2 regions of the Brucella anthropi ATCC 49188 genome follow, and region 2 is predicted to be linked to the other one. Evidence: riboswitches for the same ligand, from Rfam matches in the RefSeq annotation. Region 2 holds a riboswitch; the other holds the start of a gene.

Region 1 (7,825 bases), on a different replicon from region 2:
CGATCAAGACCGCGCGCCGTTATCAATATGTAAGCGGTCACCCGGAACGCTACCGCATTGTGACCTTTGAAGGCGCTTTCCATGGCCGCACACTGGCCACGATTGCCGCTGGCGGTCAGGCCAAGTATCTCGAAGGCTTTGGCCCGAAGGTCGACGGTTTTGATCAGGTTCCGTTCGGTGATGAAGCGGCATTGCGTGCCGCTATTACCGATGAGACCGCAGGGATCTTGCTTGAACCCGTGCAGGGCGAAGGCGGTTTGCGCGGTTTCCCTGAAGAATTCATGCGCATGCTGCGCCAGATCTGTGATGAAAAGGGTCTTCTGCTGATCCTCGACGAAGTGCAGACCGGCGTTGGCCGCACGGGCAAGCTGTTTGCGCATGAGTGGGCTGGTATCAAGCCGGACATCATGGCTGTGGCCAAGGGCATCGGCGGCGGTTTCCCGATGGGTGCTTGTCTCGCGACCGCAGAAGCGGCCAAGGGCATGACGGCTGGTGTTCACGGCACGACCTATGGCGGCAACCCGCTGGCCATGGCCGTCGGCAATGCCGTGCTCGATGTTGTTCTGGCTGACGGTTTCCTCGAAAATGTTCAGGCAACCGCTCTGGTCATGAAACAGGGGCTTGCTTCCATCGTTGACCGCTACCCAAGTGTTGTTTCCGAAATCCGTGGCCGCGGCCTGCTGATCGGCATCAAGTGCGTTGTGCCGAATACCAGTCTCATTCAGGCCCTTCGTGACGAGCATTTCCTGAGCGTCGGCGCTGGCGACAATGTCGTTCGTCTACTTCCGCCGCTGGTTACGACGCCGGAAGAAGCGCGTGAAGCGCTGAAGCGCATTGAAACGGCGGTCGAACGGCTCGCAACTGCAAATCCGATCAGCAAGACGGCGTGATATCATGGCTAGCGATAACGGGATCAAACACTTTATCGACCTCTCTGCTGTTCCGGCATCGGAACTTCGCGCTATCATGGAAGACGCCAAGGCGCGCAAGGCGCGCCTGAAGGCGGGAGAAATCGAACGACCGTTCGCAGGCAAGGTGCTTGCGATGATCTTCGAAAAGCCTTCCACGCGCACGCGTGTGTCGTTCGATGTCGGCATGCGCCAGCTTGGCGGCGAGACGATCATGCTGACCGGTTCGGAAATGCAGCTCGGGCGCAGTGAAACCATCGCCGATACGGCGAAAGTTCTGTCGCGCTATGTTGATGCGATCATGATCCGCACCACATCGCATGAACGCATGCTGGAACTTGCCGAATATGCAACTGTTCCGGTTATCAATGCACTGACGGACGATACGCACCCTTGTCAAATCATGGCTGACGTTCTTACATATGAGGAACATCGCGGCCCGATCAAAGGCAAGACTTTTGCCTGGATGGGGGACGGTAACAACGTCCTCCACTCGCTGGTTGAAGCTGCGGCGCGTTTTGATTTCAACGTCAATATCGCAACGCCGGAAGGCAGTGAACCCAAGTCGCAATATGTCGATTGGGCGAAAGCGAATGGCGCGAGCATCATGTCTACCATCGATCCGGAAAGAGCGGCGAACGGCGCAGATTGCATCGTGACCGATACGTGGGTTTCGATGGGGCAGGAAGATCATGCCCGCGGCCACAACGTTTTCATGCCCTATCAGGTCAATGCGCGACTGATGGCAAAAGCTGATCCGAAGGCGCTTTTCATGCACTGCCTGCCTGCACATCGCGGCGAGGAAGTGACGGATGAAGTGATCGATGGACCACAATCGGTCGTATTCGATGAAGCGGAAAACAGGCTCCATGCCCAGAAAGCCATTCTGGCCTGGTGTCTGCAAAGCCGCGATCTGGGAGCATAATTTGGCTGACAAGACCAGCAATGAGCATACCGAAGTCGAGAACATCCAGGTCAATCTGGGCGATTTCGACTTCGCAGGCGATGACGCCGTTGTGCCCTTTCAGGTGGAAGGACTCGACGTGCGTGGTCGCGCGGTTCAGCTTGGCGCGAGTATCGACGGCATTCTGAAACGCCATAACTATCCGGAAGAAGTGGCCCGCCTGCTGGCGGAAGCGACGGTGCTGACCGTATTGCTTGGCACGTCGCTCAAATTTGAAGGCAAGTTCATCTTCCAGACGCAGTCCGACGGTCCCGTCGACATGCTGGTGGTCGACTTCCGCACGCCGCGTTCGGTGCGCGCCTATGCACGTTTCGACGAGGAACGGTTGAAGGAGGCGGTTGCCGCCCACAAGACGAAGCCCGAGGAACTGCTTGGACGGGGCACACTCGCCTTCACGGTGGATCAGGGCGCTTATACTCAGCGCTATCAGGGCATTGTTGCGCTTGATGGTTCGACGCTGGAAGAAATCGCCACGACCTATTTCCGTCAGTCGGAACAGATTCCGACTGATCTGAAACTGAGCGTTGCCAAGCTTGTCGAACGCGGTGCCGATGGTAAGCCAGTGGAACAGTGGCGTGCTGGCGGGCTGATCATTCAGTTCCTGCCGGAATCCGAACTGCGTGCACGCATCCCCGACCTGCCAGGCGGTGATGAGGATGAAGCCGAAGTCGCCTTTCATCCCGAAGACGACGCATGGGACGAAGCCCGTTCGCTGGTTGGAACGATCGAAAGTTCTGAACTGACGGACCCGCAGGTCGGCTCCGAGCGGCTGCTTTATCGTCTGTTCCATGAACGCGGCGTGCGCGTCTTCGACTCTGTGCCTGTGCTGGACGAGTGTTCGTGCTCGCGGGACAAAATTTCCGGTGTGCTGTCAGGTTTTACAGCCGAGGAAATTGCAGAGAGTGCGGACAACGGCAAGATTTCCGTGACCTGTGAGTTCTGCTCGAAACGCTATGAGTTCGATCCGGCGGAATTCGCGCCAAAGTCCTAGGTCCTGACCCTAGGCTTTATTACAGCTGAGAAAATGGCTTGTTACCACTGGTGGCGAGCCATTTTTTATGACCAACCTAATTTAAAGTTCGCCTTTGTTCCGGAATATCCAGCGAGAAAGCGGGTATATCCACTTCAAACAAACTGCCGCCGTTGCCCTGCATCTGATAGCGCCCGACCATGACGCCCGATGTGGTGGTCAACGGGCAGCCCGATGAATATTGAAAAGAGTCGCCTGGTTCGAGTGTTGGTTGTTCGCCGACCACGCCCGGCCCGCGCACTTCCTCGACATACCCGTTCGCATCGGTAATCTGCCAGTAACGCGAACGAAGCTGTACGGTTTCCGTGGAGTTGTTGGCAATCGTTATACGATAGCCCCAGACATAACGGTTTTCTTCGGGCTCGGACTGGTCTTCCAAATAGAAAGGTTCGACCGAAACTTCGATCCCCCGCGTTACCGCTCTGTACATGCGCACCCGCCCTACATTCACATCGGCCTTGGCACCCTTGGGATCAGATGAAACCGGATCGCAAAGATGCTTTGCATTGAACGGTTTGCCGATTCTTTTCATGGGCACCGTTGTTCGCCCCACCTATCGCTAAAGTTGCGGGGGAGGTCAACAATTCGGCATGTCAAATGAACGGCATTTGCCGAAATGTTCCGGCAAATGCTCAGTTTTAGCCTTTGTTTGCAGCCTAAATGCCACAATATAGCTCTATGTGTTTGCTTAGCGTGCGGCCTTCAGCGCTTCTTCTACATCCTCGACGAGATCATCCGTATCTTCGAGGCCAACCGAGATACGCAGGAGACCGTCCGAGATAGCGAGTTCAGCTTTCGCCTCGTCGCTGAGGTTCTTGTGCGTCGTGGTTGCCGGGTGAGTAATCAGGCTTTTTGCGTCACCCAGATTGTTGGAGATGCTGAAAACCTGCAACGCGTTCTGGAACTTGAAGGCTGCTTCCTTGCCACCGTCAAGTTCCAAAGCAATGAGGGTCGAGCCGCCGGTCATCTGCTTGGCGATGATGTCGGCCTGCGGATGGTCTGCCCGTCCCGGATAGATCACGCGCTTCACGCCCGGTTTGTTTGCAAGGAAGTCGGCAACCGCAGTCGCCGATAGCGTCTGCTGGCGCACGCGCACGGCCAGTGTTTCAAGACCCTTCAGCATGATCCACGCGTTGAATGGGCTGAGCCCCGGACCGGTGTGACGGAAATAATCCTGCAGAGTGTTCTCAATCCATTCGCGGTCGGAGAGGACTACACCACCAAGGCAGCGTCCCTGACCGTCGATATGCTTGGTCGCAGAGTAAACGACGATATGCGCGCCCAGCTCCAGAGGCTTCTGGAAAAGCGGTGTGGCAAAAACGTTGTCGACGATCAGTTTGGCGCCCGCTTCATTGGCGACCTGTGCAACGGCAGCAATGTCGATGATTTCGAGCGTCGGATTGGACGGACTTTCAAGGAACATGACCTTGGTGTTCGGGCGAACAGCTGCTTTCCAGTTTTCGATATCGGAGCCGTCGATAATCGAGATTTCGACGCCATATTTCGGCAAGATGGTCTCAACGATGTAGCGACAGGAGCCGAAAACGGCGCGGGCAGAAATCACGTGATCGCCCGCCTGCACCTGACACAGGATCGCAGCTGCGACCGCAGCCATGCCGGATGCGGTTGCACGGGCTTCTTCGGCGCCTTCCAGCGCGCACATGCGTTTTTCGAACATGTCGGTGGTCGGGTTGGCATAACGCGAATAGATGAAACCCGGATCCTCGCCCTTGAAGCGCGCTTCGGCGGCTTCGGCATTCGGATAGAGGAAACCCTGTGTCAGGAACATTGCTTCTGACATTTCGGCAAATCCGGAACGCAACGATCCGGCATGCACGAGCTCAGTTGCAGGGCGAAACTTGCGGGTATTCTCAGTCGTCATTTTTCCAACCTGTCGAAAGCTGGTCGGCCGGGGCAGGATAGTCGAGCCTCGGCGGCCAATAAAAAACCGGCCTTGCGAACACGCAAAAGGCCGGTAACGAACCGCGGCCTTTTTTAGCGAATTCTTTAACGTGGCTGCAAGCCGGCCGGCCAAATCACCACGGAACACATTTCCATTATGCCTGTTGAGTAGAGCCGTCAATGCCGAAACCGCCCCATTTCGGGAAAAGCGCATCCCGCATGCCGTGATAATGCTTGGATTCCTGCGGAAAACCCGGTTTCTAGCTGCTGGAAGGGTTGGCATTGACGCCGCGAGCGGTCAATGGTCTTTGTCAAGCAATGCTTACAGCATGTCTCCCGAAAGTGGGAACCGGTTTCGGGATAAAGACATGCGTGAAAACAAGAGATTAAAGCATGTCGCTTGAACACGATAAAGCACGACGTGCTTTAGGCTACGGAGTATCGGGGTAATGATGCAGAAAGATGCTGGAATTCTGGCGGATGCGGATATTTCCGCGCTGTTTGAAAGCGGTTTGCTGGCGTCTCCACGCCCTCTTGATCCCGATCAGATACAGCCTGCAAGCCTCGATCTGAGGCTTGGCGCAAAGGCCTATCGTGTCCGCGCCTCCTTCATGCCGGGGCCAGGCACACCGGTCCTGGAAAAGCTGGAACGACTGAAACTGCACGAGATCGACCTGACCGCAGGGGCAGTTCTTGAGACCGGCTGCGTTTATATCGTTCCGCTCCTCGAAGGGCTGGCGCTGTCGGCGGACCTGTCGGCATCGGCAAACCCGAAAAGTTCAACGGGACGCCTCGATATCTTCACCCGCGTTATCGCGGACGGAGCGCAGGAATTCGACAAGGTGCCTGCGGGATATAATGGCCCGCTTTATCTGGAAGTCAGCCCACGCACATTCCCGATCGTCGTGCGCACGGGATCGCGCCTGTCGCAGATACGCTTCCGCAAGGGGCGGGCCCAGCTCGACGAAGCTGAACTCGCCGCACTGCATCATGCCGAAACACTGGTTGCTGCGGAAATGCCGAATATTTCCGGCGGCGGCATCGCCCTTTCGGTCGATCTTTCGGGCGGTCCTGACCGGCTGATCGGCTATCGCGGCAAGCACCATACGGCTGTGGTCGATGTGGACAAGCGTGCGGCGCACGACGTTCTCGACTTTTGGGAACCGATCTATGATCGCGGCGCGCGCGAACTCGTGTTGGATCCGGATGAATTCTATATTCTCGTCTCACGCGAGGCCGTGCATGTTCCCCCGCTTTATGCGGCGGAAATGACGCCGTTTGATCCGCTGGTTGGCGAATTCCGAGTTCACTATGCAGGCTTCTTCGATCCGGGTTTCGGGCACAGCGCTGCGGGTGGAACCGGCAGCCGCGCCGTTCTGGAAGTTCGCAGCCATGAGGTTCCGTTCATTCTGGAGCACGGGCAGATCGTCGGGCGTCTGGTTTACGAACACATGCTGCACCGCCCATCTGCGCTTTACGGTGTCGACCTCGGCTCCAACTATCAGGCGCAGCAGTTGAAGCTTTCCAAGCATTTTCGTTGACTGTATTAGCCTCCTCCGAGCAGATATAGTTCTGGGTGGAGGAGACCGACCTAAGTGACAACTGGAATCGAACGGGATCAGGACGGGAAGCTTCAAGCGACAACGGATGCCCCGCAGCGCAGGCTATCGGTCGGCATTGTTGCGCTACCGGGCTTTACGCTGAGTGCGCTCAGCCTTTTCCTCGATCCTTTTCGCCTTGCTGCCGATGATCGCGACAAGAGCCGTCAGATACGCTGCGCATGGAAAATCTGCACGCTATCAGGAGACCCCGTAACCTCCAGCTCCGGCATGGTGATCGAGCCGACGGCCCCCATGGGAGAACTCGACGATTGTGATTATGTTGCCGTTGTCGGCGGGCTGCTTGCACAGTATCGGCCGAGGCAGCAGGCACTGATCGATATCATCAAGCGTGCGGACCGGCGCGGCAAGACCGTAGTCGGTCTTTGTACTGCCGCCTTTCTGCTGGCGGAGGCCGATCTTCTGCCGGACCGCAATTGCTGCGTCAGCTGGTTCCATCGTGACGATTTTCTGGAGCTTTTCGACGGTTATACAGCCGATACGACCAGCCTGTTTCACCGCAGCGGAAGACATTTCACCTGTGCTGGCGGGCTTGGTACGGCGTCGCTGGCGCTTTCAATCATACAGAACGAGATTTCCGAGGAATTGGCGCGCAAGAGCGCATCCATCCTCATGATCCCTTATGAGCTTGTACGTTCCGAACAACCCGCTCTGAGTTTCAACGGTGTACGCTCGCCGATGATCCGCAAGGCGATCCGTATTTTTGAGGAAACGCTGGAAGACCCGGTGCCGATGATCGATGTCGCGCGACGATTGGGAATTTCTGTCCGCCAGATGGAGCGTGGTTTCAAACTTGCCCTTGAGCGAACGGCATTCGAGGTTCGCGAAGAACTTCGGGTTAAAAAGGCCAAGGAACTTTTATCCGAAACAGGTCTGTCCCTGCTGGAAGTGGCCGTTGCAAGCGGTTTCACCGATACGCGCAGCATGAACCGTTCATTTTCGCGGCAAAAACAGAAAGCTCCGCGAGATTACCGCAAACAGCGATAAACGAGTGTGGAACTTGCGAAGGCTGCACGGACAGCCTATTTCTTGCGCGATGAATCTGTCGCTTTGACCAATAACCACTCAGGAGATTTGCATGTCGGATGGTGTGAACCGTTTTCTTGGCGATACCCCCGCCCGTGTCCTGATCAAGCTGGTGCTGATCTCGCTGGTCGTCGGCGTGGTCATGAGCGCGTTTCACTGGACGCCTTATGATATTTTCTATGGCATTCGCGATTTCTTCCTGCGCCTGTGGAATATGGGCTTTTCGGCAATCTCAGGTTTTGTCGATTATCTGATCCTTGGGGCGGCTGTCGTCATTCCTGCCTTTATTTTGCTCCGTATCCTCAGCTACCGGAAATGAACTCAATTCGGTAATTGGATAGCTCAGACAGGCAATGCAGCAAAAACAAGGATTAAC
Region 2 (7,825 bases):
ACCTGAACGTTTTCCACGGCTCAGAGGACGACTGGCACAGATGGCTGGCGCGTGCCGCCAGCTAAACAGCGAGAAACTGGCCAAAAGCCAGTTTGGATGTTATGAAGTTATATCAGGGATAACCGAAGCTTTGCCTCGAAACCCGGCATGCAATATCGCCATGCCGGGCCATTTGCTGCCCGCATGGTGTTACCATGAAAGGGAATGGCAAATATGGACATCCGGTTATTTGTGCTGGCGCTGGCAACTTTCGTTACCGGCACCGCCGAGAACATTATCGTCGGCATTCTTCCGGGCATCGCACCCGGTTTGAATGTCTCAGTCAGTGCCGCCGGGCAGCTGACATCAATCTTCTCGATTACCTTCGCTCTCACAGCACCACTGGCATTCGTTCTAACAACGCGCTTCGAACGGAAAGCCATCCTCGTCTTCGCCTTGGGCGTTTTCATCGCAAGCAATATCATCGCGAGCATTAGCCCCAATTATGCTGTCCTGTTTATCGCGCGCATCGGCATGGCCTCCGCAAGTGCAGTCGTCTGCCTGATTGCCACCATGCTGGCGACAGAGCTGGTTAGTCCCGCAATGCGCGGACGCGCCATCGGGATCATATTCATGGGTATAAGCGGATCGATGGTGGCCGGTGTCCCCACGGGAATGATTGTCAACGATTGGCTGGGCTGGCGCGCGGTCTTCCTGTGCCTGGCACTGGCGGCAGCTTTGGTGCTGCTCCTGTCGTTGCTTTCCCTGCCCCGTGCAGGACGAAGCCCGCATGGTTTGCCACCTTATATGCCGCACCTGAAATCCTTCCGGCTGGTATCAGCACAATTGGTTTCCGTCCTGATGATCGGCGGTCATTTCGTCTTGTTCGCCTATCTGTCACCCTATCTTCTGGAGGCTGTCCACATCTCTTCACAGAAAGTCATCTGGGCGATGGTGGCGTTCGGCATGGCCGGAATGACAGGCGGCTATCTCGGCGGACTGCTCGTCGACAAGCTTTCACCAAGGTTGGCTATCGTGCTGACGCCACTTCTCTATCTGACGGCGTTAGCAACGATACCACTTGCAACAGGGTCCAGCACTATTTTCGGCGCGGTGCTGATGATCTGGGCTTGTATCAGTTGGATGATATCACCCGTCGTTCAGAGCTTTCTCATCACGACCGATCCCGCAACGGCAGATGCCGGTGTCGGGATCAATCTATCTGCCATGCACATAGGCGTAGCGCTTGGCACGGCCACGGGAGGACTTGCTTTACGGCACTGGCACTTGCAAGCCCTGCCGTGGATCGGATGCATTCTGGTCGCGCTTTCCTTACTGTGTGCCCTTAACGCTTCCCGATATTTTGCAGGTCGTAAGGCGTCGATTGATACATCTCGTTGATCCAGTTTCCAAACAGAAGATGTGCGTGGCTGCGCCAGCGGTTTTCCGGCTGGCGCGTCGCGTCATCTCCGGGGAAATAGTTCGCTGGAACCTTTGTTTCAGGCTGAGCCTGAATGTCGCGGAAATACTCATCGGCAAGCGACGTTGTGTCGTACTCCACGTGATTGAACATATGCAGCGCGCGATGACGTGGATCGTCCAGCAGGCAAAGGCCTGTTTCCGGACTATCGACCAAAACCTTCAGCTCACTCTCGGCTGGAATGTCGCTCTTGCGCACTTCGGTCCAGCGTGAAACCGGGATTTTGAAATCATCCGAGAACCCGCGAAGGTAGGGAGACGACGGCGCAAGATTGCGCTGGCTATAGACGCCCGACGCCTTGCCCGGCAGCTCGTACTTGCCCATGCCGTGGAAATGATGGACCGCAGCCTGTGCGGCCCAGCATATATTCAGTGACCGGTGCACATGGGTCTGCGTCCAATCGAAGACACGCTGCATCTCATCCCAATAGGTGACTTCCTCGAACTCGAGGCGTTCGACCGGAGCACCGGTGATGACAAAACCGTCAAAGCGTTGGTCCTGCACCTCTTCCCACGGCTGGTAGAACGACAGCATGTGATCGGCAGGCGTATGGCGCGCCACATGGTTGGTGATACGAACAAGGGTAAGCTCGACCTGTAACGGTGTCGCGCCAAGCAGACGCGCAATCTGCGTCTCTGTCGTGACCTTGTTCGGCATCAGATTGAGAAGGCCGATCTTCAGCGGACGAATATCCTGACGAATGGCATCTGCTTCACGCATGACCATAACGCCCTCGGCCTGGAGAACACTGGTTGCTGGCAGATCGTCAGGAATTTTAATCGGCATGTCGCGTCGGTCCCTAGTTTATGTTGGGGGAAGACGCGAGTGGCTTTGTCCGTATATTTGCCGGTTTGGCCACATCCTCTCTTTACAGAGAGTACCACCTTGCCCGGAGAGGCAGGTTGGCGTTGGGCGTCTCCCCAACTCTTGATGTGATGTCACTTCTACTCAAACTCTTTCGGGGTGGCAATAGGGTTTAAGTGTCGCCTTAAAGTGTATGAGAAATTTCCATTTCTTTTGCCGATCAGTTTATGAATGCTGCACTCAGCGACTTACAAAATTTGGAATGAACGTCCTTCAAATTTTTTCTATGGCGGCTTTCAAAGCGCTTACACGCTGAGCTGATAACCGAAATGATTGTTCTGCGGCAAAACCGAAAGCGATAGCGCGAGAATCCTTCTCTTCGACCGGGACACGGCATGAAGCATGAATCTCTGCCGCGCCCGTTGCCTCCACGATCCGTCTCGCGTTCTCCGCGTTGACGCCGCTGCCGGGCATGATGCGGATGCGGCCACCAGCCAACTCAGCCAGCACCCGCAGATTATCCAACCCCTTTTCCGCAGTTTGTGACAGACCAGACGTCAGAATGCGCTCAAAGCCGAGTGCAATTGCTTGCTGTACGGCAATCTCCATATTCGGAACGAGATCGAATGCGCGATGAAGCGTCGTTCCAAGGCCTTTTGCTTCTGCAACCAGTCTTTCCAACATGGCGACATCAAGAGAACCGTCGCTCAGCGAAGCGCCAATAACAACACCGGCCAAACCGGCATTTGTGGCATTACGAATATCCGACACCATGATGGCTTCATCTTCTGTCGAAAAGCAGAAATTGCCCGCGCGCGGTCTGATCATTGCGTAAACCGGGATTGGCGCTTTCGAGGCAAGCTCCATCAATCCCAGCGAAGGCGTCAAACCACCAAGCTCAAGCGCAGAACAGAGCTCGATACGATCCGCACCACCTTCAATTGCCGACCGCAACCCTTCGGCGCTATCCACGCAGACTTCAAGTAACACGCTCACGTCTGATGCCCCAATATTGCGGCCCCAACCAAACCGCCATCACTGCCGAATACACCCGGAACGACCAATGGTTGGTTCATTTTCCGCAAAATTCTGGCCCTGACGGCCGTATCAAGTGCGGAGATCAATTCGGAAGCAGTAGCAAGTCCACCACCAACCGGAATAATCGACGTGCCTGTTATGTTGACGACGGCTGCAAGCGGATCGGCAACCAGCTGGAGATAAGCGATAATCGTCCGTCTCGCCTCCGGGCTGCCTTCCAGCCATTCCCGCAGGACCGCATGGCTACTCGCATCTATACCGTTCAGAAACTGGTGCAGCTTTTCGATCCCGCGCGCGCCACCAATCGTATCGACGCAACCGCTCTGACCGCAGCCACAATCGAAGCGAGGAACCGACACTGTTTGTCCGTCTATTTCTACACACGTGTTGAGGATCGGGCCATGCCCCCATTCGCCAGTCAAACCGGCTTTACCGCGAACCAATCGACCGTCGATAACAAGCCCGCCGCCAACACCTGTGCCCAGCACTGCGCAAAAAACTATGTCGTGCCCCTTACCAGCCCCTTCGATAGCTTCTGCAAGGGCCAGACAATCAGCATCATTGGCGGCGATCACCTGTCGCTGCAATCGCTCGCCGAGTTCAAGGCTTAATCTATGATCGGTGATGCAAGGAATGTTCGCCGAGAAAGCGGAACTAGTTACTGGATCAACCAATCCAGCGATGGAAAGTGCAAGTGGCCCCGCCTCATCCGATGCGTGGGTTCGAAGCGCAGTTTCCAATGCGCCCCCGAACTCATCCCAACTGTTTGCAGGGGTCGGCAACTTTTCAAGAAGTTCGATGTGTCCCGGATGTACAGAGCGGGCCAGCCGAATGAAGGACCCACCAACATCCGCGGCAAAAACAGTACCTGCCTGCCGAGACTGACGCATCCTTCTGTCGTGCATGATCGATCTTCCGCCGATACGTTTCGATGGTCCAACCAATCATCGCAAATGTATCGGCAGTCAATCGCAAGGCGCAATTATCCTACGGTTTTGGCGCCACGAGCGAGATGTTCACACCTTGCGGATCCTTGCATTGAACAACCCATTCGCCGTTCGGTACTTCCATCGGCTCTTGCAAAACCGCTCCGCCGAGAGACTTGACCCGGCTGGCAGCATTCTTCACGCCATCGACCATGAAGTAGAAGCCCCAGCCAACAGGAGTGCCGGGAGGTGCGGTCATGATACCGCCGTGATCGGCGCCATCGACACTGAACACCTTGTAATTGCCCATAGGCCCCATGTCGAAATTGCGTGAGAGCTTCCAGCCGAAAACTTTCTCATAGAACGGAAATACCGTCTCGCAGTTTTGAGCATACAGTTCATGCCAGCCCGGATGCCCCGGTTTGCGCGAACCGAAGTCAGCCGGTGGCGGCATGTCGTCTTTCGGTTCAAAAAGTGCAAAGATACCACCTTGCGGGTCCGAAACGATCGCAAACCGTCCAATGTCCGGGATATCCTGCGCTGCTCTGAGCACCTTGCCACCTTCTGCTTCAACCTTTTTGGCATATTCGTCTGCATTTGCGACACCGACATAACCGATCCAGCCGGGTTCGCCTCCGCAATCTTCCTTTGGCATATCCGCCATCGACATCATGCCTGCAATCATGCATCCGGGCACTTCGAACAATGTATATTTCATGCCGGGAACCCCGGCATCTTTCGCTGTCCAGCCGACGACTTTTGTATAAAAATCCTGTGCGTTGTCAGCATCTGTTGTCATAAGTTCATACCAGACGAACGGAGAAGAGCCGTTTTTCATTGAAAGTACTCCCTTGGATTTCTTTCACAGTTGAATGATCAGCCGCAGCAGCTGTGCTTGGAAGCCTGTGCTTCATACTCATCGTGCCGTTTGACGAAATGCATCGTGCCATTTTCATTCCGGCCCTTGGGGGCGCGGTCGAGGATCATCAAAGTGCCTATCCACTCCTCGATGCCTCGGGCATAGCTGGAATAGGTGTGATAGATGGCACCGCTTTCGTCCTTGTAGAAAGCGCTCATGCCGGGCAGCTCATCAAAAGCATCTTCTGCAGGCAGCTTGTCGAAATTGTAGAAAACGCGGTTATTCTCGAGCTCATCCTTCGTAAAGGAGACGTGGTAATCGAAGTTGAAATCACTACCTTCTGACGAAACCCATGGAAAATGCCAGCCCATCCGCTTCTTATAAGCTTCCAGCTTTGCCAGAGGCCCGCGCGAAACGGCAACTAGCGTGACGTCGTGATTGTTGAGATGTGTCACGGCGCCATCAAGATTGTCAGCAAGGAACGAACATCCCGTGCAACCTTGATCCCAGTCGGGTCCGAACATGAAATGGTAGACCAGCAACTGGCTACGCCCGTCGAACAGTTCGGAAAGCGACTTCCGACCAGAAGGCGTATCGAATGCATAATCCTTATCAACCATCACCCATGGCAGTGCCTGCCGCTCACGATTGACCTTGTCGCGCAGATGGGTGGCTTCTTTTTCACTTGCCAGAAGCGCACGTCGCGCCTCAAGCCAAACTTCTCGGGATACGACCTCATTCATGGTGCAAGCCCTCCTCCGGCTTTTGCTCCCTGTCTGTGCCCAGATATCAATGTTCCCGCTTGACGATTTACATTGATATCAATATTAATAAATCATGTCAAATAGCCTCGATGTACCCTTTGAAACAACACTTCTGGTTCGTGATACCTGCCTTTGCTTGCATGTTCAGCGTGCCGCACGTGCGCTCGCCCGCCGCTTTGACGACGCTCTGCGTCCAGTTGGGCTGACCAACGGCCAATTCTCGCTGATGATGTCGCTCAATCGCCCGGCACCGCCGCCAATGAAGCCGGTCGCTGAGCTTCTGGCCATGGATCAGACGACTTTGACTGCAGCGTTGAAGCCATTGCAGCGGCAAGGTTGGGTGGAGATCGTTATCAACCCAAAGGACCGGCGCGAGCGTTTATTGCAACTCACGCCAGAGGGAAAAGCAGCTCTTGCTGCAGCGGTACCGATATGGAAGGCCACACATGCGGATATCGAGAAGCAGCTCATAAGCGGCAACGGTGATGACGTCCGCCGCGACTTGCTGGTTCTGTCGTCAGTCTAATGGGTGAAGGGGCGCTTTTCGCGCCCCTGCCCGACAACTTATTTGTTTTTCTTCTTTGGCTTGAATTCCTTGTCGTAAACCTCTTCCGCCATACGCCGCAGCGAACGTCCGATAGCAGCATATTCATACTCATTGAGGTTCGCCAGCGAGATACGCCCTGCAGGCTGCAAAGTACCGAAGCCAGTGCCCGGAAGCATAACAATGCCGGTTTCATCTGCGATACGGAAAAGCAATTCTGTTGGAGAGATATTCTTCTTCACCCAGGCCGCAAAATCATCGCCGTAGAGGCGGCGAACGATATCTTCCAGATCGAGCAGCGTATAATAATCGACTTCATTCTCGTCGGACTGTGGTTCCAGCCCAAGCTCGCGGTAAAGCGCCGCTTCACGGTGACGGATCAACTTCTTGAGTTCGGCCTTGTAGGAATCCTTTTCGTCCATCAGACCGAAAAGCGAGAACAGAACCATCTGCACTTGCTGCGGCGTTGATAGCCCTGCTGTGTGGTTAAGCGCGACAGTGCGGCTGTCGGCAACAAGCCTGTCAATAAACTTCAGTTTTGAGACATCCGGCGTTAGTGAGGAATAGCGCTCATTCATTTCCTTCTTCGCCGATGACGGAAGGTTCTTGAGCTTTTCATCCAGAAGATTGTCCTTCTGCATGGCGACAACACCAAGACGCCAGCCGGTTGCTCCGAAGTATTTGGAAAAAGAATAGACGAGCATTGTATTGTAAGGACAGATCGCAAAGAGCGACTTAAAGTTATCTGCAAAAGTACCGTAGACGTCATCCGTCAAGATCATGAGATCGGGACGCTTTTCCTTGACGATCCGCGCGATTTGCTCAAGGCCGCGTTGATCCATCTTGACCGACGGCGGGTTGCTCGGATTGATCAGGAAGAAGACCTTGACCGACTTGTCGAGCAGCTTGTTCAGCTCCGCTTCCGGATATTGCCAGCCCTGGTGCGGGTCGGCATTGATGTGCACTTCTTTCAACCTATAATTGTTCAGTTCCGGTATTTCGATGTAGGGCGTGAAAGCTGGCATACCGATGGCGACTGTATCGCCTTCATCAAGTATCTTGTTCTGTTTCAGCGTATCGAAAATATAGGTCATGGCAGCAGTTCCGCCTTCGACCGCAAATATATCGAGTTTATCGGAACTCATGTAACCGCCGATCATCTCGCGCACGAGATAATGCTTCACGATCTCTTCGCTGATCTTCAGCATGCGCGGCGGAACCGGATAGTTACACCCAAGAATGCCTTCTACCATTTCATGCAGATATTCTGATGGGGAAAGGCCCAGCTGATCACGCACATAAGACAGTGCACGCCCGAGAAACTTCACCCCGGGCTGGTCGCCATTGTCAGAGAGAAATCTCTGGAAACGCCCTTCAATTCCCTCGACTTTCGGCAAACCGCCCACGCTTGTCGACATATAGGAATAGGAA

What was found. Region 2 has a riboswitch for S-adenosylmethionine ahead of metA (homoserine O-acetyltransferase MetA). Riboswitches for the same ligand answer to the same signal wherever they lie in the genome.
Positions count from the first base shown of each region.
Region 1: it holds a riboswitch for S-adenosylmethionine, as region 2 does, so the genes downstream of both, OANT_RS02090 (O-succinylhomoserine sulfhydrylase) here and metA (homoserine O-acetyltransferase MetA) in region 2, are expected to answer to the same signal.

Region 1 covers NC_009667.1:420,519-428,343, forward strand. The annotation lists gene OANT_RS02070 (aspartate aminotransferase family protein) at 1-890, shown strand, start outside; gene argF (ornithine carbamoyltransferase) at 895-1,833, shown strand; gene OANT_RS02080 (Hsp33 family molecular chaperone) at 1,835-2,863, shown strand; gene apaG (Co2+/Mg2+ efflux facilitator ApaG/CorD) at 2,940-3,332, opposite strand; gene OANT_RS02090 (O-succinylhomoserine sulfhydrylase) at 3,591-4,784, opposite strand; SAM riboswitch at 4,876-4,955, opposite strand; gene OANT_RS02095 (2'-deoxycytidine 5'-triphosphate deaminase) at 5,254-6,345, shown strand; gene OANT_RS02100 (GlxA family transcriptional regulator) at 6,400-7,410, shown strand; gene OANT_RS02105 (DUF6460 domain-containing protein) at 7,502-7,768, shown strand; gene OANT_RS02110 (CAP domain-containing protein) at 7,803-7,825, shown strand, end outside.
Region 2 covers NC_009668.1:846,306-854,130, reverse strand. The annotation lists gene OANT_RS18055 (glycoside hydrolase family 25 protein) at 1-65, shown strand, start outside; gene OANT_RS18050 (MFS transporter) at 214-1,380, shown strand; gene metA (homoserine O-acetyltransferase MetA) at 1,325-2,245, opposite strand; SAM-I-IV-variant riboswitch at 2,289-2,398, opposite strand; gene OANT_RS18040 (copper homeostasis protein CutC) at 2,537-3,259, opposite strand; gene OANT_RS18035 (ROK family protein) at 3,256-4,206, opposite strand; gene OANT_RS18030 (VOC family protein) at 4,289-5,065, opposite strand; gene OANT_RS18025 (DUF899 domain-containing protein) at 5,104-5,829, opposite strand; gene OANT_RS18020 (MarR family winged helix-turn-helix transcriptional regulator) at 5,924-6,376, shown strand; gene OANT_RS18015 (bifunctional aspartate transaminase/aspartate 4-decarboxylase) at 6,415-7,825, opposite strand, start outside.